DNA from 3 places in the Cryobacterium sp. MDB2-A-1 genome. Region 3 is predicted to be linked to each of the others. Evidence: predicted binding sites of a transcription regulator. Region 3 holds the regulator's gene; each other region holds the start of a gene.
What was found. The regulator HrcA, encoded in region 3, represses chaperone genes, less so after heat shock. The targets are predictions, from matches to a motif close to TTNGCACTCGNNNNNNNCGAGTGCNAA.
Positions count from the first base shown of each region.

Region 1: the regulator HrcA is predicted to act here: its motif matches at 6,387-6,413, upstream of groL (chaperonin GroEL).
Region 2: the regulator HrcA is predicted to act here: its motif matches at 3,218-3,244, upstream of groES (co-chaperone GroES).

Region 1 is NZ_SOFK01000022.1:412,567-420,475, forward strand. Features, by position in the region: gene E3O39_RS06930 (DUF4287 domain-containing protein) at 1-19, shown strand, start outside; gene E3O39_RS18935 (hypothetical protein) at 55-201, shown strand; gene E3O39_RS06935 (hypothetical protein) at 198-1,130, shown strand; gene E3O39_RS06940 (DinB family protein) at 1,147-1,746, opposite strand; gene E3O39_RS06945 (hypothetical protein) at 1,918-2,322, opposite strand; gene E3O39_RS06950 (nitroreductase family protein) at 2,516-3,094, opposite strand; gene msrB (peptide-methionine (R)-S-oxide reductase MsrB) at 3,098-3,499, opposite strand; gene E3O39_RS06960 (DUF3263 domain-containing protein) at 3,771-4,085, shown strand; gene E3O39_RS06965 (LytR C-terminal domain-containing protein) at 4,155-4,730, shown strand; gene E3O39_RS06970 (cold-shock protein) at 4,955-5,158, shown strand; gene E3O39_RS06975 (DUF3048 domain-containing protein) at 5,318-6,328, shown strand; gene groL (chaperonin GroEL) at 6,458-7,909, shown strand, end outside.
Region 2 is NZ_SOFK01000022.1:274,698-282,606, reverse strand. Features, by position in the region: gene E3O39_RS06280 (ABC transporter substrate-binding protein) at 1-760, opposite strand, end outside; gene E3O39_RS06275 (hypothetical protein) at 947-1,711, opposite strand; gene rarD (EamA family transporter RarD) at 1,755-2,684, opposite strand; gene groES (co-chaperone GroES) at 2,846-3,142, opposite strand; gene E3O39_RS06260 (class I SAM-dependent methyltransferase) at 3,293-4,507, shown strand; gene E3O39_RS06255 (hypothetical protein) at 4,568-4,975, opposite strand; gene E3O39_RS06250 (hypothetical protein) at 5,027-5,614, opposite strand; gene E3O39_RS06245 (DUF4190 domain-containing protein) at 5,700-6,173, opposite strand; gene tsaD (tRNA (adenosine(37)-N6)-threonylcarbamoyltransferase complex transferase subunit TsaD) at 6,317-7,384, opposite strand; gene rimI (ribosomal protein S18-alanine N-acetyltransferase) at 7,381-7,909, opposite strand, start outside.
Region 3 is NZ_SOFK01000051.1:41,390-49,298, forward strand. Features, by position in the region: gene E3O39_RS18000 (16S rRNA (uracil(1498)-N(3))-methyltransferase) at 1-627, opposite strand, end outside; gene dnaJ (molecular chaperone DnaJ) at 632-1,744, opposite strand; gene hrcA (heat-inducible transcriptional repressor HrcA) at 1,807-2,820, opposite strand; gene E3O39_RS18015 (DUF4870 domain-containing protein) at 2,991-3,410, shown strand; gene E3O39_RS18020 (DUF4870 domain-containing protein) at 3,492-3,860, shown strand; gene hemW (radical SAM family heme chaperone HemW) at 3,872-5,098, opposite strand; gene E3O39_RS18030 (DUF1990 family protein) at 5,101-5,748, opposite strand; gene lepA (translation elongation factor 4) at 5,753-7,606, opposite strand; gene rpsT (30S ribosomal protein S20) at 7,848-7,909, shown strand, end outside.

The sequences.
Region 1 (7,909 bases), on a different contig from region 3:
ACTGAACCGCCCCGGGTGACCGGGTGCACGCAGCCGTCGCCAAGATGTCGTAGTTTGACACTGCAGGCAGACGCCGGGCGTGAAATGGTCGATGATTGCATAGTCGCGCTCGAACGCGCCATCGCGTCGACCGACGCCGCCAGACCAGAGGGACGCACGCCCATGCCGCACGACGCGATCGCCCGGGAGGGAGACCGGTGACAGCAGAGCGCTCCGGACTGCTCGGCTTCGGTCGAACCGCCTGGTTCAGGCTCGCCGTGGCCATCATCCTCGCGATCGGCCTGCTCGCCGCCGCCGTGCTCGCCGCCAAGGGCCTCCGCTCGCTGCCGGCCGTGCAATCCTTCCTGACCGACTTCCCGGGAACGTCGCAGCTGCCGTCCGGGGCGCCCGTCGGCTTCCCGGCCTGGCTGGCCTGGCAGCATGGGCTCAACGTCTTCTTCCTCCTCTTCATCGTGCGTTCGGGCTGGCAGGTCCGCAGCGCCGGGCGGCCGACCATGTTCTGGACCCGGCGCAATACCGGGCTGATACGCACGAAACAAGCGCCCACCCGGATGGGCATCAACGTCTGGCTGCACCTCTCGGTCGACGTGCTCTGGGTGCTCAACGGGCTCCTCTTCTACGTGCTGCTCTTCGTCACCGGCCAGTGGGTGCGCATCGTTCCGGTCAGCTGGGACATCATTCCCAACGCCGTGTCGGCCGCGCTCCAGTACGTCTCGCTGGGCTGGCCGGTCTCCGACGGCTGGGTGAACTACAACGCCCTCCAGACCCTGAGCTACTTCACCATCGTGTTCGTGGCCGCTCCGCTCGCGCTGGCCACCGGCATCCGCCTCTCGCCGCTCTGGACGTCACGCCGGCTGAGCGAACTCGTCCCGCTCCGCCCGACCAAGGCGGTCCACGTCGGCGTGATGATCGTCTTCCTGGTCTTCGTCGTCGTGCACGTGACCCTGGTCTTCGCGACCGGGGCGCTCCGTAACCTCAACCACATGTACGCCGTGCAGAGCGACGACGGCTGGACCGGATTCTGGATCTTCGCGGCCTCGGTCGTCGTGATGATCGTGGCCTGGTTCGCTGCCGGCCCGCGCCTGCTGCGGGCGATCGCCTCGCTCGGCGGCACTGTCATCTCGCGCTGAGTCGCACCGGCGTCGGTCAGCGCTCCGCAGACTCCTGCGCGGCCGCCTCGACGCGTTCCCGGTAGTCCTCCCACCAGGCGCGGTCGGCCGGCGGCATATTGTCGTTGCCCTGCCGGAGTCCGACCTCCCCGTCGATGAGCTCTCGGACGAGGTCGGCGTGTCCGGCGTGCCGGTGCGTCTCCGCGATGAGGTGAACGAGGATCTCGTGCAGGCTCGCCGCGCTCCGATCGCCCGTCCACCACGGCACCCGGCCGATGGTGTCGAGCGTGAGCGCCTCGATCGTCGCGCTCGAGTGCGCCCCGACCCGGCGGTAGAGGGTGATGAGCGACTCGCGGGACTCGTCCGGCTTCGCCCACATGTCCGCGTTGAACTCGACGTCGTCCGCCGTCCACGGCAGCGGTTCCGGGAAGGGCCGGCCGAAGACGAGCCCGAGATACCCGGCCTCGACGCCGGCCATGTGCTTGACGAGTCCGAGCAGGTTGGTGCCGGTCGGCACGAGCGGGCGCCGCACGTCGTACTCGCTGAGCCCGTCGAGCTTCCAGATCAATGCTTCCCGACCCGACACCAGGTACCGCGTCAGATCCGTCTTGGCTGCAGTCTCCGTTGCATCAGTCATCCCGCCAGCCTCGCAGACCCGGCTCGGCGGGCCAAGCGATCCGTGCTGATCCGGTCCGACCCGGGTCGATCCGGGCGGGTCTGCTCCAGGACCCATCGACCGGCTGTGGGCGCCGCGCGACTGCGCGTTCCGCGATCCGTCCGACAACACGGCACGCGCAGGCCGAGCGACCTACGGGCGAGCGCTCATCTGGTCGAAGTCGGGGCTCACGGGTCGGCGGATGCTGCCGGCGCTCGACAGTCCGATGGCCGGCAGTCCCACAGCGGGGTAGTCCGCCTGCGGCCAGACGATCGGCTCGAGCTCCCGGCTCGCCGAGCGGGGCCGCGGCCCCTTGGCGAGGAGGACGACCCAGACATAGCAGCCGACGAGCGCCCAGAGGAACCGGAGCATGACATCCACGAGCGGTTCCAGGAAGGTGGCTTCGGCATCGTCGAGGCTCGGGCTCCGCGGAACCGCGGAGGCGGAGGCAGCAGGAGCGTGGGCGATCAGGGGTGCTGTGGCGGCCGTCCGCAGGACGGTCAGCGTGCCGAGGGAGATGGTGTCGGGCCGGACGAGTGTGCTGATTTCTGCGCTCACGCCACGAGGATACGTCGCGCCCCTGCTGCACCCGGGACATTCTGCCGACGTTCAGGTGAAGAAACGGTGAAGCCTCGCCTTCGCGCGCCAACTGCGCCGCTTCGCGCCAGGCCTGCCTGGCGCGAAGCGGCGCACGTGGCGCGCGACCCTCAAAAACCGAAAATGGCGGCAGTCAGCGGCGGTCAGGGGGTGGTCAGAGGGCGGTGAGGTGCGCGGCAGGGTCGATCGGGAGCCGGACGCCCGGCTTCGCACCAGACGGCACTCCGCCGACATAGAGCCAGCCGAGCAACTCCTCCGATTCGGTGAGCCCGTGCAGCCGGTGCACCTCAGCGGTGCGGGTGAACGCCCCGGTGCGCCACATCACACCCCAGCCGGCGTGTGTCAACAGGAGGCTCAGGGCATGTCCGACACCCGCCGCTGTGACGTCCTGTTCCCACGGTTCGACCTTGTCGCTCTCCCGATGGCTCGCGACGACCGCGATCAACAGTGATGCCCGAAGCGGCTTGCCCGCGAGCTTGGCCAACTCCGCAGCGGACGGCGGTTCCGCACCGGCCTCAGCAGCGAGGCGGGCGGATGCCGCGGCGAACGCCGCCCCGAGCCGCGTGCGGGCGTCCCCGCGCAGCTCGATCAGGCGCCAGGGTCGCAGGGCCCCGTGGTCGGCCACGCGCGCACACGCGGCCACGAGCGGGAGCAGGTCGTCGTGCGAGGGGGCATCCGATGTCACTGCGGACGACGAACGCCGCCCGCCGATCGCCTCGAGCGGCGTGGACACGGTCTAGTCGACCGGCTTGAACTCGAGCGAGATGGAGTTCATGCAGTAGCGGTCACCGGTCGGGGTGCCGAAACCGTCGTCGAAGACGTGCCCGAGATGGGAACCGCAGTTCGCGCAGCGCACCTCGGTGCGGACGACGCCGAGGGAGGTGTCTTCGATGAGTTCGACGGCCTCCGGGCGCACCGACTCATAGAAGCTCGGCCAGCCGCACCCGGAATCGAACTTCGTGCCGCTCTTGAAGAGTTCGGCGTGGCAGGCGCCGCAGGTGTAGATGCCGGAACGGCTCTCGTCGAGCAGCTCCCCGGTCCAGGCACGCTCGGTGGCGGCCTGCCGCAGTACGGCAAACTTCTCCGGCCCGAGTTCCGCGGCCCATTCAGCGTCTGACTTCGTGACTTCGTAGTCCATGGTTCATCCTTCCCATCGGGCGAGGGCGCAGTGCAGCGTGGCCGCCAACCCTCCCAGCAAGCTTAAACTCAGCCCGGCAGGGGCGTATTCCGATTCCCGGGCCCGTTCAGCACTTTCACACCGAGACGCCCACCGGGACGCTCACCGGCACGCTCCCGCGCCTGTCCGGGCACTTTTCCTCCCGGGGAGGGAGCGACCCGCGTGGCCCAGCAAATCCATAGCCGACGCCAAATAGGATTCGAGCAGCGAATGGCGATGGTGAAAGAGGTGGATGGTGGACGGCGTGCGTGACCCGGACCCCGCCGACTCCCCGGGCGGCCTCACCGACCGCGACCGCGGCATCCTGAGCTTCGAACGGCGCTGGTTCACCCATGCCGGAGCCAAGGAGCAGGCGATCCGTTCCGAGTTCGGGCTGTCCTCGGCCCGGTACTATCAACTATTGGGCGTTTTGATCGACTCCCCTGTTGCCCTGGCTCACGATCCCATGCTGGTGAAACGCCTGCAGCGGATGCGTGCAGCCCGTGAGCAGGCACGGGAGCGCCGGACAGTGCGCGCTCCGGAGCACCGAACCAGCCCCGCCCCCTAGGCGCAGCCGGATTTCGACCCCGATGTTCCACCCATTCGCCCGCGACAAGAGGATCGACCCAGCCCCACAATGCCTCCCACCTATCCGAAAGACCGCTTCGACCACCTGCCGCACTCCCTCGACCGAGTGGGCGCCCATCGCGCCCCCGGAAAGAAGGGACGCCACTGGGTTGCGTTCTGGTGGGCACTGGGGGCAACGGCCGTCCTGATCGGCCTCGGAGTCTTCGGGATGGCCTCGCTCAGCAACAAACTCAACATCGCGATCCCCGGGCTGTCCTCCAGCTCTGCGACAGACACGGCGACGGATGCCGCGACCGCCGTTCCGACGGCCGTCGCGACGGTCGATCCGAGTCTCACCGTGACCGTGCTCAACGGCACAAAGGGCACGGGTGTCGCCAAGGCTGCCGGGGAAGTCCTCTCCGCGGCCGGCTGGACCGTCGGCGCGCTCAGTAACGCGAGCACCGAAGACGTGACCAAGACGACCGTGTACTACGCCGATGCGACCCTCGAGGGCGCCGCCCGCGGGGTCGCGGCTTCGTTTCCGGGATCCACGGTGCTCCTCGCGAGCGACTTCGCAACCTCGGGGGCCGACCTCACGGTCGTCGTCGGGGCTGACTTCGTGTCAAGCACCACGCCTACGTCCTGACCGGCCATTCGCCTCCGGTTGTATAACTCCACGGGGGCTCCTCGTCAACCCCCTTTCGTTCTTTCTTGGCTTCAGTAATCTTTGACTCAGGTCGCTCATCTCGTTCGTCCGGTTGCCCCCTGGGGCATCCCACCGGTCGGACCAGATGGACGCAGTCACATGCGCCAGGCCCGGTACGGCCAACGGGCGGTTGCCGAAAATATCAGAGCACTGGGGAGTTACACATGGCGAACGGAACCGTCAAATGGTTCAACGCTGAAAAGGGTTTCGGCTTCATCACCGTCGACGGCGGCGGACAGGACGTCTTCGTCCACTATTCCGCCATCGACATGCACGGATACAAGGTTTTGGAAGAGGGACAGCACGTCATCTTCGAACTGGGAACCGGGGCAAAGGGGCCACAGGCCGAGTCGGTACGTCCCGTCTGATCTGAAAAGATCAGGCGCACCCACACCAAGCGCACCCAATCTCGGGTAACACCCCGAGCCGCGCGGCATCCGCGAGTTTGCCGCGTTAGGGTGTGGGGCGTGACAGCGAAAAGAACTGCAAGAATCCACGGGCGAAGCACGGCACGACTTTTCGGTGCCGTGCTTCTTCCATGCCTCCTCTTGGTGATGACGGCGTGCTCCGGAACCGAGCCGCCCACCACGGCGACGCCGACGGCGACCGTGGAACCAACCGCCGCTGCCGTCGACGCCCCGGCGCCGCTGGCGATCGCGCCGCTTCGTGGCACGATCGTGCCGGCCGGGAAGGCTGCGAACCCGTCCCTCGCCGTGAAGATCGACAACCACGAGGCCGCCAGGCCCCAGATCTCGCTGGATCGGGCTGACATCGTCTTCGAGGAACTCGTCGAGGGCGGACTGACCCGTTACGTCGGCGTCTGGCAGTCCGACATACCCGACGCGATCGGCCCGGTGCGGTCGATCCGGCCGATGGACCCCGACATCATCACGCCGTTCGGCGGGATCGTCGCCTACTCCGGCGGACAGCAGGTCTTCGTCGACATGATGAAGGCCACCCCCGTCATCAACTCGGTCTTCGATTACGACACGACGGGCCTGTTCTCCCGCGTCGCCGACAGGGAGGCCCCGCACAACGTCGTGCTGAAGGCCGCCGAACTCGTCGGGCGCAACGCTTCTGTCGCGCCGCCGGTGCAGCAGTTCGCGTACGCGGGCAGCATCGCGGCATCGACCGCCGGGGTCGATGGCACCCCGATCACCCAGATCAACGCGCGGTTCTCCGCATCGCGCTATCCCGGCTGGAGCTGGGACACAGCCTCACAGGCTTACCTGCGCTCGCAGGAGGGCGCCCCGGACCTCGACACGACCGGCGCCCGCAGGGGCGCCACCAACGTCCTCGTGCTCCGGGTCGACATCGACGGTACCTACGGCGAGGTGCCCAAGACCGTCATGATCGGCACGGGGGAGGGCTCGGTGTCCGCCGGCGGCAAGACCGTGCACGCGACGTGGTCGAAGGCCGGGCAGGCCGACCCGATCCGGCTGATCGACGACAACGGGGTCACCATTCGCCTCGCCCCGGGCAATACCTGGATCGAACTGATCCCGAACGGCACCGGCTCCGTCGAACTCGTCCCATAGCCTCCCGACGCTTCCCGGCGCTCACTTGCACTCTCGACCCCTGAGTGCCAGAATCGACTTGGCACTCTCTCCTTTTGAGTGCCAACCCATCACCGTTTTGGTAACGTCCGGGAGGGACGAGAAACACATATGGCAAAGATCATTGCTTTCAACGAAGAGGCCCGTCGTGGCCTTGAGCGTGGCCTGAACATCCTCGCTGACACGGTCAAGGTCACCCTCGGCCCGCGCGGACGTAACGTCGTATTGGAGAAGAAGTGGGGCGCCCCCACGATCACCAACGACGGTGTCTCGATCGCCAAGGAAATCGAACTCGACGACCCGTACGAGAAGATCGGTGCGGAACTCGTCAAAGAGGTCGCCAAGAAGACCGACGACGTTGCCGGCGACGGAACGACCACCGCGACCGTCCTCGCCCAGGCGCTCGTCCGCGAAGGCCTGCGCAACGTCGCAGCCGGCGCAGACCCGATCAGCCTCAAGCGCGGCATTGAAAAGGCCACCGCTGCGGTCATCGCAGAGCTGATCGCCAACGCCAAAGAGGTCGAGACCAAGGAAGAGATCGCGGCCACCGCATCCATCTCCGCCGGCGACGCTGAAATCGGCGCGATCATCGCCGAGGCCATCGACAAGGTCGGCAAGGAAGGCGTCGTCACCGTCGAGGAGTCCAACACCCTCGGCACCGAGCTCGAGCTCACCGAAGGCATGCGCTTCGACAAGGGCTTCCTGTCCGCGTACTTCGTGACCGACCCCGACCGTCAGGAAGCGGTCTTCGAAGACCCCTACATCCTGATCGTCAACTCCAAGGTCTCCAACATCAAGGACCTCCTCCCGATCGTGGACAAGGTCATCCAGACCGGCAAGCAGCTCCTCATCATCGCCGAGGACGTCGACGGCGAGGCTCTGGCCACGCTCGTTGTGAACAAGATCCGCGGCATCTTCAAGTCGGTCGCCGTCAAGGCTCCCGGCTTCGGCGACCGTCGCAAGGCCCAGCTGCAGGACATCGCCATCCTCACCGGTGGCCAGGTCATCTCCGAGGAGGTCGGCCTCAAGCTTGAGAACGTCACCCTCGACCTGCTCGGCAACGCGCGCAAGATCGTCATCACCAAGGACGAGACCACCATCGTCGAAGGCGCCGGAGACCCCGAAGCCATCGCCGGTCGCGTTCAGCAGATCCGCAACGAGATCGAGAACACCGACAGCGACTACGACCGTGAGAAGCTCCAGGAGCGTCTCGCCAAGCTCGCCGGCGGCGTTGCCGTCATCAAGGCCGGCGCCGCGACGGAGGTTGAGCTCAAGGAGCGCAAGCACCGTATCGAGGACGCCGTCCGTAACGCGAAGGCTGCTGTCGAAGAGGGCATCGTCGCCGGTGGTGGCGTCGCCCTCATCCAGGCCGGCAAGACCGCGTTCGAGAAGCTCGAACTCGTCGGAGACGAGGCGACCGGCGCGAACATCGTCAAGGTCGCCATCGACGCCCCGCTCAAGCAGATCGCCCTCAACGCGGGTCTCGAGCCCGGCGTCGTCGCCGACAAGGTGCGCAACCTGCCGATCGGTTGGGGCCTCAACGCCGCGACCGGTGAGTACGTT
Region 2 (7,909 bases), on a different contig from region 3:
TCGCCTTCGCAGCGGTCACCTCGGACGAGAACGTGGTCTGGCCGGGGGGGAATTCCTGGCCGTTGCCCTTGCCGCCATAGACGACGGTTCCGCCGGAGGCTTCGACGCTGGCCTGCGTGAAGTCGCGGAGGCCGGTGCCGTAGGAGTCGTTGAAGACGAGGAAGGCGACCTTGGCGTTGCCGTCACCCGTGATGAGCTGGCCGAGCGCGGAACCCTGGACCGAGTCCGGCGGTGCGGTACGGAAGTAGAACGGACCGTAGCCGCTGAGCTTGGCCGAGGTGTTGGCCGGGGAGATCTGGACGATCTTGGCGGAGGCGAAGGAGTCGACGACGTTGAGCGAAACGCTCGAGGACGCGGCGCCGATCGCGACGGATACCTTGGCCGCGATGAGCTTCTGGGCGGACGCGGTCGAGATCGTCAGGTCCGTGCTGTCACCGGAGTCGGTGGCCAGGACGCAGGCGTCCTTGCCGTCGACGCCGCCGGCGGCGTTGATGTCGGAGACGGCGAGGCCGACGCCGGCGAGTTCCGGCGGGTTGAGATAGGCGAGGCTACCGGTGATCGGGAGGATCGAGCCGACGACCAGCGACTTGTCCGTGGACGCTCCGCTCGCACAAGCTGCGTCGGTGTACGAGGACGCGGCCGCAGCCGAGGTCGTGGTAGCGGTTGAACCGCCGCCGGATGCACAACCGGAGAGCATGACGGCGATGACGCCTGCTCCCGCCACGATGGCGGTCCGGAGGGCGTGCTTGGATTTAATCATCCTGGGTACCCTTTCATCTTGCACGCGTAAGTACGCCTCCGGGTGAGGCCCACTCGCGTTATTAGGCTCCAACCTAGGATCACTTTGTTTCGAGGATGTTTTCTTGCCGCGCAAAGAGAACATCGTTAGCGATTCGTGACACCACCGGCACCTGCTCTGGGGGACGCCGTCGGACGAGGTGCTGTACTAGGAGCGTCGCCCGGTCACGCCCTGGTATGCGATCTGCTTCTTCTCACCGAGGGCGGTGATGCAGGATGCCCAGGATGCGCACACCGCGTCGCCGTGGCTGACCCGGTCGAGCGCCGGGGCGATCGAGGGCCCGCCGTCGTCGCCTGCCTCCCTCGCGGCGAGGGCCGCGAGCACCACCCCGTCGAAGGCTTCCCCGCCTCCGGCGGTGTCGGCGAGCCCGGGGTCCGAGGTGCGCAGGCGCACTGCGAAGGCCTCGTCTGCTGCGAGCGGAGTGCCGCCGTTCGTGAAGTCGTTCAGAGGCAGCAGGGCGATGCCCGCTGCGGCGACGGATGCCGTGACATCAGCGGGCACCGCACTCGTCGCGTCCCAGAGAACGAGGTCAACGTGTCGCGCCACCAGGTCGGCAACCGCGGCCGCGACGTTCCCCGTCGAGTTCCGATGCACGAGCTGGATCGGCAGAGTGCCGGGCACGGCCTGCTCAAGGATCTCGCGGGCGGCCAGCTCGGTGCCGGCGACCTGAGCGGCGCCGGTCACGGCGGCTCCCGCTTCCCCGGTCATCGGGAACAGCGTGCCGATCAGGAGCGTGCCGTCGCCGGTCGGCGCGACCGTCGCGGCGACGGTCGGAGTGCTGGTCACGACGACGGGGGCGTCCCCTGCGGTGCACCCGGAAAGCAGCAGCGCGGCGGCGACGACGGTGAGCGCGAGACCGGCAGACGTGAGCCCCCGGGGTCGCGAGGTGACGTTCAGAGCTGGAAAGGGCATCCGTGGTCCTTTCACAGGTGGGATGCTCCGAGCGTATCGCCGGTCAGAGGGGTTCGGGGGATGCTCGCCGCGGGGCGCGTCCGGTGACGACCATGTCGGCCGTGAGGATCACGAGCGCGACCCAGACGAGCCCGAAGCCGACCCAGCGCTCCGGCGGCATCGGCTCGCCGAGGATGAAGACCCCGACGAGGAACTGCAGCACCGGTGCGACGAACTGCACGAGGCCGAGCAGGCTGAGCGGCAGGCGGCGGGCGGCGGCTGCGAAGAACAGCAGCGGGACGGCCGTCACGACGCCCGTTGAGACGAGGCCGACGGTGTGCCACGGCGACACGGTGCCGAAGGTGAGCCCGGTGACGGCGCCCACGATGAGGAGTTCCGCGACCGCGATCGGCATCAGCCAGGCGGTCTCGAGGGTGAGGCCGGTGAGCGCGCCGACGCCGGGTCCGACGTTCTTCTTGATCAGCCCGTAGAACCCGAAGGACAGGGCGAGGACGAGCGAGATCCACGGGAGTGCCCCGTAGCCGAGCGTCAGCACGAGCACAGCGGCCGCGCTGATCGCGACCGCGATCCACTGGATGCGCCGCAACCGCTCGTGCAGAACGAAGACGCCCAGCAGCACCGTGACGATCGGGTTCATGAAGTAGCCCAGGGCGGCCTCGACCACGTGCCCGGTCAGCGTCGCGAAGACGTAGGTCTGCCAGTTGACGAAGATCAGGAGGCCGGCCAGGCCCATCACCCAGACCGTCTTCGGGCGGCGGAGGACTGTGAGCAGGGCGGGCCAGCCACGGGTGACGGTGATTAGGGCGAGGCAGAAGACCAGGGAGAAGAGCACGCGCCAGGCCACGACCTCGAAGGGTCCCGTCGGGTGCAGCAGCAGGAAGAAGAGCGGGAGCAGGCCCCAGAGGCCGTACGCGGAGATCGCGAAGGCGAGTCCGCTGGTCGGTTCGGCCGACTGGCTCCGTGTCCTGCTCACAACGATTCCCCTTCGCGGGCGTGCCCTGCCTGGACGTGTTGGGTGGTGCGGGCCGCGCTCGGGCGGACCTGGCAACACAAAATCCCGGATGATCAGGCCATCCGGGATTTTGTGTTGTTCGTACGTGTACTGCGGTCGTGCGTGGCGCCTGGAACGAATCCCTAGCGGACGACGACGGCGAGCACGTCGCGTGCGGAGAGGACGAGGAGGTCGTCGCCACCGAACTTGACCTCGGTTCCGCCGTACTTGGAGTAGATGACCTTGTCGCCCACGGCAATGTCGAGCGGGATGCGGTTGCCGTTGTCGTCGATGCGGCCGGGGCCGACGGCGACAACTTCGCCCTCCTGGGGCTTTTCCTTGGCAGTGTCAGGGATGACCAGACCTGATGCGGTGGTCTGCTCGGCGTCGACCTGCTTGATGACGATGCGATCCTCGAGCGGCTTGATGGAGACCGACACGGTTGACCTCTTTCTTAGCTAAGACTTGGTTGGCAGACTCACAGCGAGAGTGCTAACAGCGAGTTTAGGGCGCTTCTGGCACTCACGCAACGTGAGTGCCAGACTCGGGCGTTCCGGGCGCGGCGGCCATGGCTTGATATCGTTTGGACAATGGAACGCTCCGAGCTTGTTGACCTGTTGTCCCCCGAGGGGCTGCGCCTGCTGGACTCGCTTCCGCCCTGGGACAACGCCTCCGATGTGGTTCGGCTGGTGAGCGACCTGCGGAAGGCCGGCCATCCTCAGGGACTCGTGACCGCGGTGCTCGGCCAATCGCGGCTGCGGGCGAAGGCCGTGGCCAAGTTCGGCGACTTCGCCGGGCGGATGCTCTTCACTGAGGCCGGTCTCGAACAGGCCACCCGCCTGAACGTCGCCGCGCTGCACGCCGGCCGGTTCGCCGCTGCCGGACTGAACCGGGTCGCCGATCTCGGCAGCGGGATCGGCAGCGACTCGATGGCCCTCGCCGCGCTCGACATCCAGGTGACCGCCGTGGACACGGACGAGGTCACGGCCACGGTCGCGAGCTACAACCTCGCCCCCTTCGACAATGCCGCCGTCGTGCACGGCGACGCGGAGACCTTCGACCTCACCGGCTTCGACGCTGCCTGGCTCGACCCGGCCCGCCGTACGGCCGGTCACAGCAATACCTCCCGGCTGACCCGCCCGGAGGATTATTCGCCGAACCTCGACTTCGTCTTCGGACTGGGCGAGCGGATGCCGATCGGAGTGAAGCTCGGTCCGGGTCACGACCGTGACGCCATTCCCGCCGCCGCGGAAGCGCAGTGGGTGTCCGTGGACGGAAAGCTCGTGGAGATGGGACTCTGGTTCGGCGTTCTCGCTCGCGAGGGCATCCGCCGTTCGGCCCTGCTCCTGGGCAGGGACGGCCGGCACGAGCTGACCGCGGCCGCGGACAGTCCGGATGTCGAGACCGTGCCCGGAGAGGCGGGCGTGCCCGGGAGCTACCTGTATGAGCCGGATGGCGCCGTGATCCGGGCGCGGCTGATCGGCGACCTGGCCCGCAGCATGGACGCGCTGATGCTCGGGGAGGGCATCGCATACCTGAGCTCAGAGTCGCTGCACGAGACCCCGTTCGCGACGGCGTTCCGGGTGCTCGAGTCGCTGCCGGTGGACGAGAAGAAACTCCGGCTCGCGCTCAAGGAGCGTCGGATCGGGACTCTCGAGATCAAGAAGCGCGGCGTGGACGTTGACCCGGCCGTGCTGCGCACCCGGCTGAAGCTGCACGGGTCCGAGTCCGCCACTCTCGTGCTCACCCGGGCGGGCGGCCACAGGCTCGCTCTGCTCGTGGAGCGGGTGCAGCCGCCGCGCTGAGCACTCAGCGCCGGGCACCCAGCGCCGGGCACCCAGCGCCGGGCACTCAACGCCGGGAGCTCAGTGCGGGATGGGGCTGATGCCCTGGCTGATCAGCACGATCCAGCCGGCGGCGATGACGAGGCCCGCGAGACCGGTGCCGAGGCCCCAGGCCCAGATCGCGACGGCCGCGCGTTCGGTGCGGCTCGCCCAGACGGCGAGCACGACGGCCGCGAGCGAGAGCGGCGCGGTCCAGACCACGAAGACGGCGCCGGCGAGGCCGACGGCGCCGAAGAAGAGGGAGGCGAGAGAGCGGGCGCGCCTGCGCGCAAGGGCGCGCAGCTCGGACTCGGTGTAGACGTACGGCACCCATTCGGTGGGAGCGGTGACGGTCGACGCGTAGTCGAGTTCGCCGGTGACCTCCTCCGGCGGGCGCGTCAGTTCGAAGCGGAGGTCGTCACCGGCGGTGGGACGTCGTGCATCCGTCACTGCGGCCTCCCGGTCCGTTCACTTCGCCCGGGGAACGGGCTCTCAGCGATATTAGTAGGTACTCGGCATGCTTGCGAAGACGATGATCCAGACGACGATGCTCAGCAGGGAAAGGGCGACGCCGACGATGCCCGTGATCAGGCCGGTGAGCCACAGGGCACGTGCGCGCGGTTCCTTCGTGCGACCGAGCGCCCCGAGCACGATGGCCGCGGCCGGCAGCAGCAGGGTGAGCACCCCGCCGACGAAGGGGATGAAGGCGATCGGGAGGCCCAGCAGTCCGACGACACCTGCGACAAGCGAGAGGATGCTGAGCAGCGGCTGGTGGGTCGAAGCCTGCGTCCCCGGGGCGGGCGGGTACGGATACCCGTAACCGGGCGGCGGCGACGGCGGTCCGGCGGAGGCAGGACCGCCGGGCGCTGGACCGGCGGTCGGAGGATCCGTGAACGGCGGACCGGCGAACCCATCGCCGCCGGATGCCACGGGCTGCGTTCCGGGGGGCCCTGCAGCGGCCACGGTGGACTCGCCGCGCGGAATCTGCGGGACCTCGGGAACCTCGGGCACGTGCGGCACGTCGGGCACCTGCGGAACCTCGGGAACCGGAGGGATTCCCGAGGCACCAGGGGCGTTCAGATCACTCATGAGCTGTTCCTTTCCACTTCATTGACGGGTCAACGGTGATGGCAGGTCAGTCGTGACGACAGGCCGGCAGGGACGATCCAGTGGGTCAGTAGCTGGAGTACCCGTTGGTCGAGGCCGTGCTGATCAGCACGATGAAGAGGATCGCGCCGATGATGCCGGCGACGATGCCCAGGTAGCCGAGAACGAGGCCGGCGATGGCGAGCCCGCGGCCCTTTTCTCCGGTCTTCTTGATCTGGCTGAGGGCGATGTGGCCGGTGATGATCGCGGCGAGAGAGACGAAGAACGCCGACACGAGCGACACGATCGCGAGGACGTTGTACTTGTCCTGGGCGAGGGGCTGGCCGTAGGCCTGCTGGCCGTACGCCTGCGGCTGGCCGTACTGCTGCTGCTGGCCGTACTGCTGCTGACCGTACGTGTCCGGTGCGCCATACGCGGGGGCGGCAGGTGCCTGGTACGCCGGCGCGGCGGGTGCCTGGTATTCGGGCGCGGCGGGCGCCTGGTAGATCGGGGGCTGGTTCACCGGGGGCGGGGTTACCGGAGGCTGGTTCGGGTCGGTCATGACTAACGGCTCCTTTGGGCTTCGATCAGCTGGCGGTGCCATAGTTGCACCCTCATTGAACGGGTGTCAACGCCCATGACGCGCCATGTCTGTTGCGTCCAGCGTATCGCGGATGCATAGGAACCGGAGATGGGACGCGGTTTTCAGCCCTGGATGACGGAAGCAGGGAGCGTTGAATCCGCACCGAAGTCGAGGGTGGACGGCTCGTGACCCGCCATGATCAGCTGGGCGCCGAGCGCGGCGATCATGGCGCCGTTGTCGGTGCACAGCGAAAGCGGCGGGATGCGCAGGGCGATGCCTGCTGCATCCGTTCGCTCGACGGCGAGCTCGCGGAGCCGCGCGTTCGCGATCACCCCGCCGCCGAGGAGAAGTCGCGGCACACCGAGGTCGGTGCACGCGGCCACGGCCTTGGTGAGCAGGATGTCGATGACGGCCTCGCGGAAGCTCGCCGCGACGTCCGCGAGCGGCACGGTCTCCCCCGCGTCGCGGGTCTGCTCGACCCAGCGGGCGACCGAGGTCTTCAGCCCGGAGAAGGAGAAATCGTAGCGGTGGTGTTCCATGTCCTTGTGATGGCTGAGGCCGCGGGGGAAGCGGATGTACGCCGGATCGCCGCCGAGCGCGACGCGGTCGATCTGCGGGCCGCCGGGGTATGGCAGGCCGAGGATGCGGGCGACCTTGTCGAAGGCCTCCCCCGCCGCGTCGTCGATGGTCTCGCCGAGCAGTTCGACGTCGGAGACGAGGTCGCGCACGAGGAGGAGCGAGGTGTGCCCTCCGGAGACGAGGAGGGCGATCGTCGGGTATTCGAGGGGCTCCGTGCCCGGATCGGCGTCGGTCTGGAGTACGTCGGCACCGACGTGGCCGACGAGGTGGTTGACCGCGTAGATCGGCTTGCCGAGGGCGATCGCGAGTGCTTTCGCGGCGCCGACGCCGACCATGAGCGCGCCGGACAGGCCGGGGCCGTAGGTGACGGCGATCGCGTCGACGTCCTCGAGGCGGATGCCCGCGTCCTCGGTCGCCGCCCGGATCATCGGGACGAGCTCCTCGAGGTGGGCGCGCGCCGCGACCTCGGGTACGACGCCGCCGTACCGGGCGTGCTCATCCATCGATGAGGCGATCGTGTTGGAGAGCAGCCGGCTTCCGCGGACGATCCCGATGCCGGTTTCGTCACAGGAGGTTTCGATGCCGAGCACCAGGGGGTTGTCGCGGTTCATTCGGTCGCCTCCGCGGCATCCGTCGGGTCGGTCGGGGACTGCACCGGGTCGGGCGCGGCGAGCGCCGCCTCCGCGGGCGGCACTGCGAGTCGCATCACGAGCGCGTCGACGTTGTCCGGCTGGTAGTAGCCGCGGCGCACACCGATCTCCTCGAAGCCGAGCCGGAGGTAGACCCGCTGGGCGCCGGGGTTGTCGGCGCGGACCTCGAGGAACACCTCGCGGATGCCTCGCTTGCGGGCCTCGGTGACGAGGCTCTGCACGAGGGTGCCGCCGAGACCGTGCCGGCGGGCCGTCTCGGTGACGGCAATGGTCTGGATGTCGCCCTCGAGCGCCCCGCGCGGCGCGAGCAGCCCCGCGTATGCCTCGATGCGGTCGGGTTCGTCCGGCGGGACCGCGACGAGGTAGTAGCAGTCCGGGTCGGTCACGTCCCGGAGCATGCCCTCCGCGGACCAGGCGTCGTTCTCGAAGAGGCGGGTCTCGAGGGCCATGATGCCGTCGAGGTCGCCCGCGTGGGCGCGGCGCAGC
Region 3 (7,909 bases):
GAGCACGATGTCCGGCGCCGCGGTTGCCTGGGAATCGGCCGCGTCGGCCGCGTCGGCCGCGTCGTCAATCGACGGCAACCGGGTCAGCCGGATGTCGGCGGTGGGCTCGAGGAGCAGCATCCGCGTGCCCCGCGCCAGCACGGCGAGTTGTTTGGTGCTCGTGAGGTCTGCGACCTCGGGAAGCCAGGGCCGGATCGATTGCTTGGACGCCTCGCGTACGATGGCGCGCCAACGCTCCCGTCCCTTGGCGACCTTCTGGCCCTCCCAGCGTGTCACCGAGCGGGCGGCCGCCCACGGAACGACGCCGTCGACGCCGAGTTCGGTCGCGGCCTGCACCGCCATCTCGTCACGGTCGCCCTTGGCGAGTGCCTGCACAAGGCGGATGCGCGGGCTCGGCCTCGCGATGTTCCGCGCGCTGTCGACCCGCAGGGCCAGCCGTCCGGGCTCCGCTTCCTCGACGGTCGTCTCCAGGAGCAGACCGGACCCGTTCCCGGCGAGCAGGTGCTCCCCCGGCCGGACCCGGCTCACGGTGACCGCGTGTCTGGCCTCGGCACCGGTGATGGTCGCGACGGCTCCGACGGGGCAGTCCTCCGCGCGGAGGGACTCGTCGATGAAGAAGTGCGCCATCCGGTTAGACGCGGAACCGGTCGCGGAGCTTCGCGAAGAGTCCCTGCTGCACCGCACTGAGCGCGGGAGCCGGGGACTTGTGCTTCGCGGCGAACTGTTCGATCAGTTCCCTCTCCTTGTGGTCGAGCTTGGTCGGCGTCACGACGTGGATCCCGACCTTGAGGTCGCCGCGGCCATTGCCGCGGAGGCGCGAGACTCCGCGGTCCTTGACCGTGATGACTTCGGAGCCCTGCACTCCGGCACGGATCTCGACGGTGATGTCGCCGTCGAGGGCCTTGACCGTTGTGGTCGTGCCGAGGATCGCATCCGTCATGGGCACGTCGAGGGTGCAGAGCAGGTCGTCACCGTCGCGGCTGAACACGTCGTGGTGGCGGACCTTCATTTCGAGGTACAGGTCGCCGTTGGGGCCGCCGGCAGGTCCGGCCTCTCCGCTCCCGGGCATCTGCAGGCGCAGGCCCGTGTCGACGCCGGCGGGGATGTCGACCGGAACCGTGCGGCGGGCGCGGACACGGCCCTGGCCCTGGCAGGTCACGCACGGGGTTGCGATGATCGTGCCGAAACCGCGGCAGGAGCCGCAGGGGCTCGAGGTCATCACATTGCCCAGCAGGGAGCGCGCGGCGCGCTGGATGTTGCCGGTGCCGTGGCAGATGTCGCACGTGACGGGGGCGGTTCCGGGCTGGCAGCAGGTTCCGCTGCAGGTCGCGCAGACGATGGCCGTGTCGACCTCGAGGTCGCGGTGGGTTCCGAAAATGATCTCATCGAGGTCGAGTTCGACCCTGATCAGGGCATCCTGGCCGCGTTCGCGGCGAGACCTCGGTCCACGGCTGCCGCCGCCCCCTCCGAAGAAGGTCTCGAAGATGTCGCCGAAGTTGCCGAAGTTGCCGTCGAACCCGGCGTTTCCGCCCGTACGGCCGTTGCCGCCGTGGTCGTAGTTGTCGCGCTGCTTCGGGTCGCTCAGCACGTCGTAGGCGTGGGTGACGTGCTTGAACCGCTCAGACGCATCCGCGCCGGGGTTCACGTCGGGGTGGAGCTGGCGGGCGAGGCGACGGTACGCCTTCTTGATTTCGTCGGTGGAGGCATCGCGTGCGACGCCGAGTACTTCGTAATGGTCAGCCAAAGCTGGCTCTCCTAGGTCTGTTTTCGTAGGTGTGCGGCGTGGGGGCTGGTCGAGGGACTCGCCTATTCGAGCAGGCGGGACAGGTAGCGGGCGACGGCACGGACGGCCGCCATGTTGTTCGAGTAGTCCATCCGGGTGGGGCCCAGGACGCCGAGGCGGGCAAGGTCTCCACCCTGCGAGCTGTAGCCGCTGGTCAGCACGCTGGTCTCGGAGAGTCCGAATGGCGCGTTCTCCCTGCCGATACTCACCGACACCCCATGCTGGTCTGTCGCCATCTCGCCGAAGAGGCGCAGCAGGACGACCTGCTCCTCGATGGCCTCGAGCACCGGGTAGATGCTCCCGGTGAAGTCTTCCTCCGTGCGCACGAGGTTCGCGGCGCCGGCCATCACCAGCCGCTCCTGCCGGTTCGCACCGACCTGGTCGCGAAGGGTGAGGGTGACCAGGGAGACAACGTCCGGTTGCTCGCCGGCCAGGTCGGCGGCATCCGTGAGCGCGATCGCTGCTGCGCTCATGCTGAGGCCGACCACGGCGGCGTTGAGACGGGCGCGGAGGCGGACCAGCAGCTGCTCCTCAAGCGGCCGGGGCAGCTCGATCACGCGTTGCTCGACCCGGCCGGCATCCGTGATCAGCACGGACAGGAGCCGGGTCTCCGAAAGCGCCACGAGCTCGATGTGGCGCACCCTCGCACGGGACAGCGAGGGGTACTGCACGAGCGCGACCTGATGGGTGAGCTGGGAGAGCAACCGGACGCTGCGGGCGAGGACCTCGTCGAGGTCTGCGGACTGCCCGAGGAACGTCTCGATGGCCTGGCGCTGCGCCGCGGAGAGCGGGCGCAGATCGGCGAGGTGATCGACGAAGAGCCGGTACCCCTTGTCGGTCGGGATCCGCCCTGAGGAGGTGTGCGGGGCGATGATGAGCTCCTCCTCCTCGAGGAGAGCCATGTCATTGCGAATGGTCGCCGCCGACACTCCGAAGGAATGCCGGTCAACGATGGTTTTTGACCCGACGGGCTCGCGCGAGGCGACGTAGTCTTGAACAATGACCCGCAGAACTTCGAGGCTGCGATCCGAAACCATGACTGAATCGCCTCCTTTCCGGGTGACTGGGTGCCGGCGACTTTGGCACTCACGGCGTTTGACTGCCAATCATATCGCGACACACGGGGACACCCCCATTGCTAGCGGATGATTGGGCGCAGTACCTTGAGTCTTGTAACGGTCCTCCATCCGCACGGAAAGGCACGATGATGAGCAATTCAACCGGTAACAACGGCGAAGATCCGAACCTGGGCCAGCGCCCCCCGCAGCAGCCATACCAGCCGGCAGCACCCACACCCGTTGCCGCTGCTCCCCTCACCGAGACCGAGGACCGCCAGTGGGCGTCCTTCGCGCACCTCGGCGGCATCATCGGCCCGCTCCCCTCCCTGATCATCTGGCTCGTGTTCAAGGATCGCGGTCGCTTCACCGCCCAGGAAGGCAAGGAAGCCCTGAACTTCCAGATCACGATCGCCATCCTCTACGTGATCGGCTCGATCCTCCCGTTCGTCGGTGCCCTGATCATCTTCGCCGCCTGGGTCGTGGCGATCATCTTCTCGATCCTCGGGTTCCTGAAGGCGAAGGACGGCCAGGCCTACCGCTACCCCTTCGCCCTGCGTCTCATCAAGTAGCGCGGCGACCGGCGGAACCTCACACCACCCGGAGTATCTCGCGGGACCAGCACAACCAGATAACGCGTACAAGGAGCCCGAATGTCCACACCACCCCCCGCCAATTCCTACCAGCCCGTTACGCCGATGAACCCGTCGGACGAACGCTTGTGGGCCACCCTGATCCACGTGGGCGGAATCCTCTTCGAGTTCGTGCCCGCGCTCATCGGTTACCTCGTGCTCAAGGACCGCGGCCCGTTCATCCGCGCGCACGCGGCGACGGCGCTCAACTTCCAGATCACCCTGGCCATCGCCTATGTGGTCAGCGGAGTGCTGACGCTGGCGCTGGTCGGGTTCCTGCTGCTGCCCGCCGTCTGGGTCTTGAGCGTCGTCTTCAGCATCATCGCGGCCCTCGCGGCCAACAAGGGCGAGTACTACACCTACCCGCTCACCATCAAGTTCGTCAGCTAGACCGCAGCACCTTAATCCGCGAGAAGCCGCCGTACGACGGCGTCCGCGAGAAGCCGTCCTCTCCTGGTCAGTTCGACCGTCCCGGAGAGGGCGGCTTTCGCGTTGACGAGTTCATCGGCGATGAGACCGGCGACCTCGCGGCGACCGAGCGGCGAGAGCGAGTCGATCCGGATGCCCTCCCGGATGCGGGTGAGCAGGAGGACCCGCTCCACCTCGCGGGTCGTGTCGTCGAGGGTCTCGCGCCCTGCGGCAGGTGAGTCCCCGGCGAGGATCCGGTCGGCGTATGCGGAGGGGTGCTTGACGTTCCACCACCGCACGCCGCCGACGTGGCTGTGCGCACCGGGTCCGACCCCCCACCAGTCCTGGCTGCGCCAGTATGCGAGGTTGTGCCTGGACCGGTGCGCGGCATCCGTCGCCCAGTTGCTGACCTCGTACCAGCCGTAGCCGGCCGCGTCGAGGAGTTCGTCGGCGAGTTCGTAGAACTCGGCCTGGGTGTCCTCGTCGACGGGGGCGAGTTCGCCTCGGCGGATCTGCCTTGCGAGCTTCGTGCCGTCCTCGACGATGAGCGAATACGCGCTGATGTGGTTCGGGGACAGGCCGATGGCCTGCTCGAGGCTCGCGCGCCAGTCGGCACGGGTCTCCCCCGGCGTGCCGTAGATGAGGTCGAGACTGACGTCGAGCCCGGCATCGCGGGCCCACCCGGTGACGAGCGGGATGCGCTCCGGGTCGTGGGTGCGCTCGAGGGTCGCGAGCACCCGGGGCACGGCGGACTGCATGCCGAAGGAGACCCTGGTGAAGCCTGCGGCGGCGAGAGTGTCGAGGTAGGCGGCGTCGACGGAGTCCGGGTTGGCTTCCGTGGTCACCTCGGCGCCGTCCGCGAGGCCCCAGGTGTCGCGGACGGAGTCGAGCATCCGGACCAGGTCCACAGCGGGCAGGAGTGTGGGGGTGCCGCCGCCGAAGAACACCGTCGCGGCTTCCCGGTCCGGAACCCCGGAGTCGCGGAGGATGCGCCCTGCGGACTCGACCTCGGCGACGGCCTGGCCCGCGTAGTCGTGCTGGGACGCTCCGCGCAGCTCGGTCGCGGTGTAGGTGTTGAAGTCGCAGTAGCCGCAGCGCACCCGGCAGAACGGCACATGCAGGTACACGCCGAAGTCGCGCTCGGATGCCCCGACGGCGGCGGATGCCGGGAGCAGGCCGTCGCGCGGTGCCGGATCGCCGAGGGGAAGGGCGCTGCCCATCGTCAGACCGCGCCGACCGGGTGCAGGGCGCGCAGGTAGCGGGCGGTGTACTTGGCCTGCTGCATGCGGACGATCGGCCAGGCGAGCCGGTAGTACCAGGTGCTCGGACGTGAGAAGGCCCGGATCGTCAGCCAGACGGAGTCATCGGCCTGTCGGTCGACGATGAACGCCTCCTCGCCGCTCGCGGGGTGGCCGTCAAGGGTGCCGTAGCCGAAACCGATGCGGTCCGTCTCGTCGATGACGTAGACGACACGTACGGGCGAGTCGACGGTGAACGGGCCCACTGCCACCGAGAGGCGCGCGGACATGCCGTTGACGATGTACGGGGTGCCGTCGTCGGCGAACGTCGCCTCGTCGACCGGGTGCTCCTGGTTCACCGAGGGGGTGCCGTCGGCGTTGAACACGATCCCGGAGTACTGGACGCCGGTGCTCTGCTGGAGGTCGGTGACGGTCATGCCACTGCCGAGCTGCACGCCCCAGGTCATCAGGAGCGCGGCAGCGGTCCGGAACCGCTCTTCACCGCTGCCGAGGCGAACGGTGCGTTCGAGCGGCCGGTAACCGCGCGGCGGGTACCGGAGCAGGTCGGGGGCGAGGGTGCCGCCGATCGCCGCATAGGTCACGGCCGCGTCGGTGAAGGTGGAACGCCGCATCCGCCTACTTCTTCTCTTTCTTGGCCGGCTCGTCCCCCGAGAGCGCGGCGATGAAGGCCTCCTGCGGCACCTCGACGCGGCCGACCATCTTCATGCGCTTCTTGCCCTCTTTCTGCTTCTCGAGCAGCTTGCGCTTGCGGGAGATGTCGCCGCCGTAGCACTTGGCGAGGACGTCCTTGCGGATGGCGCTGATCGATTCGCGGGCAATGATGCGGGCTCCGATCGCGGCCTGGATCGGAACGTCGAACTGCTGCCGTGGGATGAGTTTCCGCAGCCGCCCGGTCATCAGCACGCCGTAGTCGTATGCCTTGTCGCGGTGCACGATGGCGCTGAACGCGTCCACCTGCTCGCCCTGCAGCAGGATGTCGACCTTGACCAGGTCTGCCTCCTGCGAGCCGATCGGTTCGTAGTCGAGCGAGGCGTACCCGGCGGTCTTGCTCTTCAGCTGGTCGAAGAAGTCGAAGACGATCTCGCCGAGCGGCATCGTGTAGCGGATCTCGACCCGGTCCTCACCGAGGTATTCCATGCCGAGCAGGGTGCCGCGGCGGCCCTGGCAGAGTTCCATGATGACGCCGACGTAATCCTTGGGCGCGAGGATCGCGGCCTTGACGATCGGTTCCTCGACCTTGGCGATCTTGCCGTCAGGGAACTCGCTCGGGTTCGTCACGGTGACGGTCTTCTTGTCGTCGGTCGAGACCTCGTAGATCACGCTCGGGGCCGTCGTGATCAGATCGAGGTTGAACTCGCGGTCGAGGCGCTCGGTGATGATCTCGAGGTGCAGCAGCCCGAGGAACCCGCAGCGGAACCCGAAGCCGAGGGCGACGGATGTCTCCGGCTCGTAGACGAGGGACGCGTCGGAGAGCTTGAGCTTGTCGAGTGCTTCACGGAGAGCGGGGTAGTCGCTGCCGTCGATCGGGTAGAGGCCGGAGAACACCATCGGCTTGGGCTCCGTGTAGCCGGGGAGGGCGACGGTTGCCGGGCGCAGCGCGGTCGTGACGGTGTCGCCGACCTTGGACTGGCGGACGTCCTTCACACCGGTGATCAGGTAGCCGACCTCGCCGACGCCGAGACCCTTGCTCGGGGTCGGTTCGGGGCTTGTCACGCCGATCTCGAGGATCTCGTGCGTCGCCCGGGTGGACATCATCTGGATCTTCTCGCGCGGGCTGAGCTTGCCGTCGATCATACGGACGTAGGTGACGACGCCGCGGTAGCTGTCGTAGACCGAGTCGAAGATCATCGCGCGGGCGGGGGCGTCCGGGTCGCCGACGGGGGCGGGAATGAGCCGGGTGGCGCGGTCGAGCAGTTCGGCGACGCCGATTCCGGTCTTGCCGGAAACGCGCAGCACGTCCTCCGGCTTGCCGCCGATGAGGCTCGCGAGTTCCTTCGCGTACTTGTCTGGATCTGCGGCGGGCAGGTCGATCTTGTTGAGCACCGGGATGATCGTGAGGTCGTTCTCGAGGGCCAGGTAGAGGTTCGCGAGGGTCTGGGCTTCGATGCCCTGGGCCGCGTCGACGAGCAGAATGGCGCCCTCGCAGGCCGCGAGGCTCCGGGAGACCTCGTAGGTGAAGTCGACGTGACCGGGGGTGTCGATCATGTTGAGCGCGTAGGCCTGGCCGTCGAGTTCCCAGGGCATCCGCACGGCCTGGCTCTTGATCGTGATGCCGCGTTCGCGTTCGATGTCCATGCGGTCGAGGTACTGGGCCCGCATCAGGCGGTCGTCGACGACGCCGGTGATCTGCAGCATCCGGTCGGCGAGGGTGGACTTGCCGTGGTCGATGTGCGCGATGATGCAGAAGTTACGGATGAATGCCGGCGGTGTTGCGGCCGGCAGGAACGCCGTGAGGGGTCTGGGTGACATGATCCGGTAATTCTCCCATAGCTCAGGCCCGCCGCCGATTTCGCCGTCTCCGCTGCGGCAGATCGAACGCGGTTCGGCCGGGGAGACCGAGTAGCCGACACGATTATCGGCCGGACCGATTAACTGGTATCGTTGCCTGTTGGCTTGCGTGTTGGGTCCCACCCCACCACGATTTTGCCGTACGGCGCCCTCTACCGCCACGCGGCCCATCCGAACAAGAACCTAACGAAAGCGTATAAACGTGGCAAATATCAAGTCGCAGATCAAGCGAATTGGCACCAACAAGAAGGCCCAGGAGCGCAA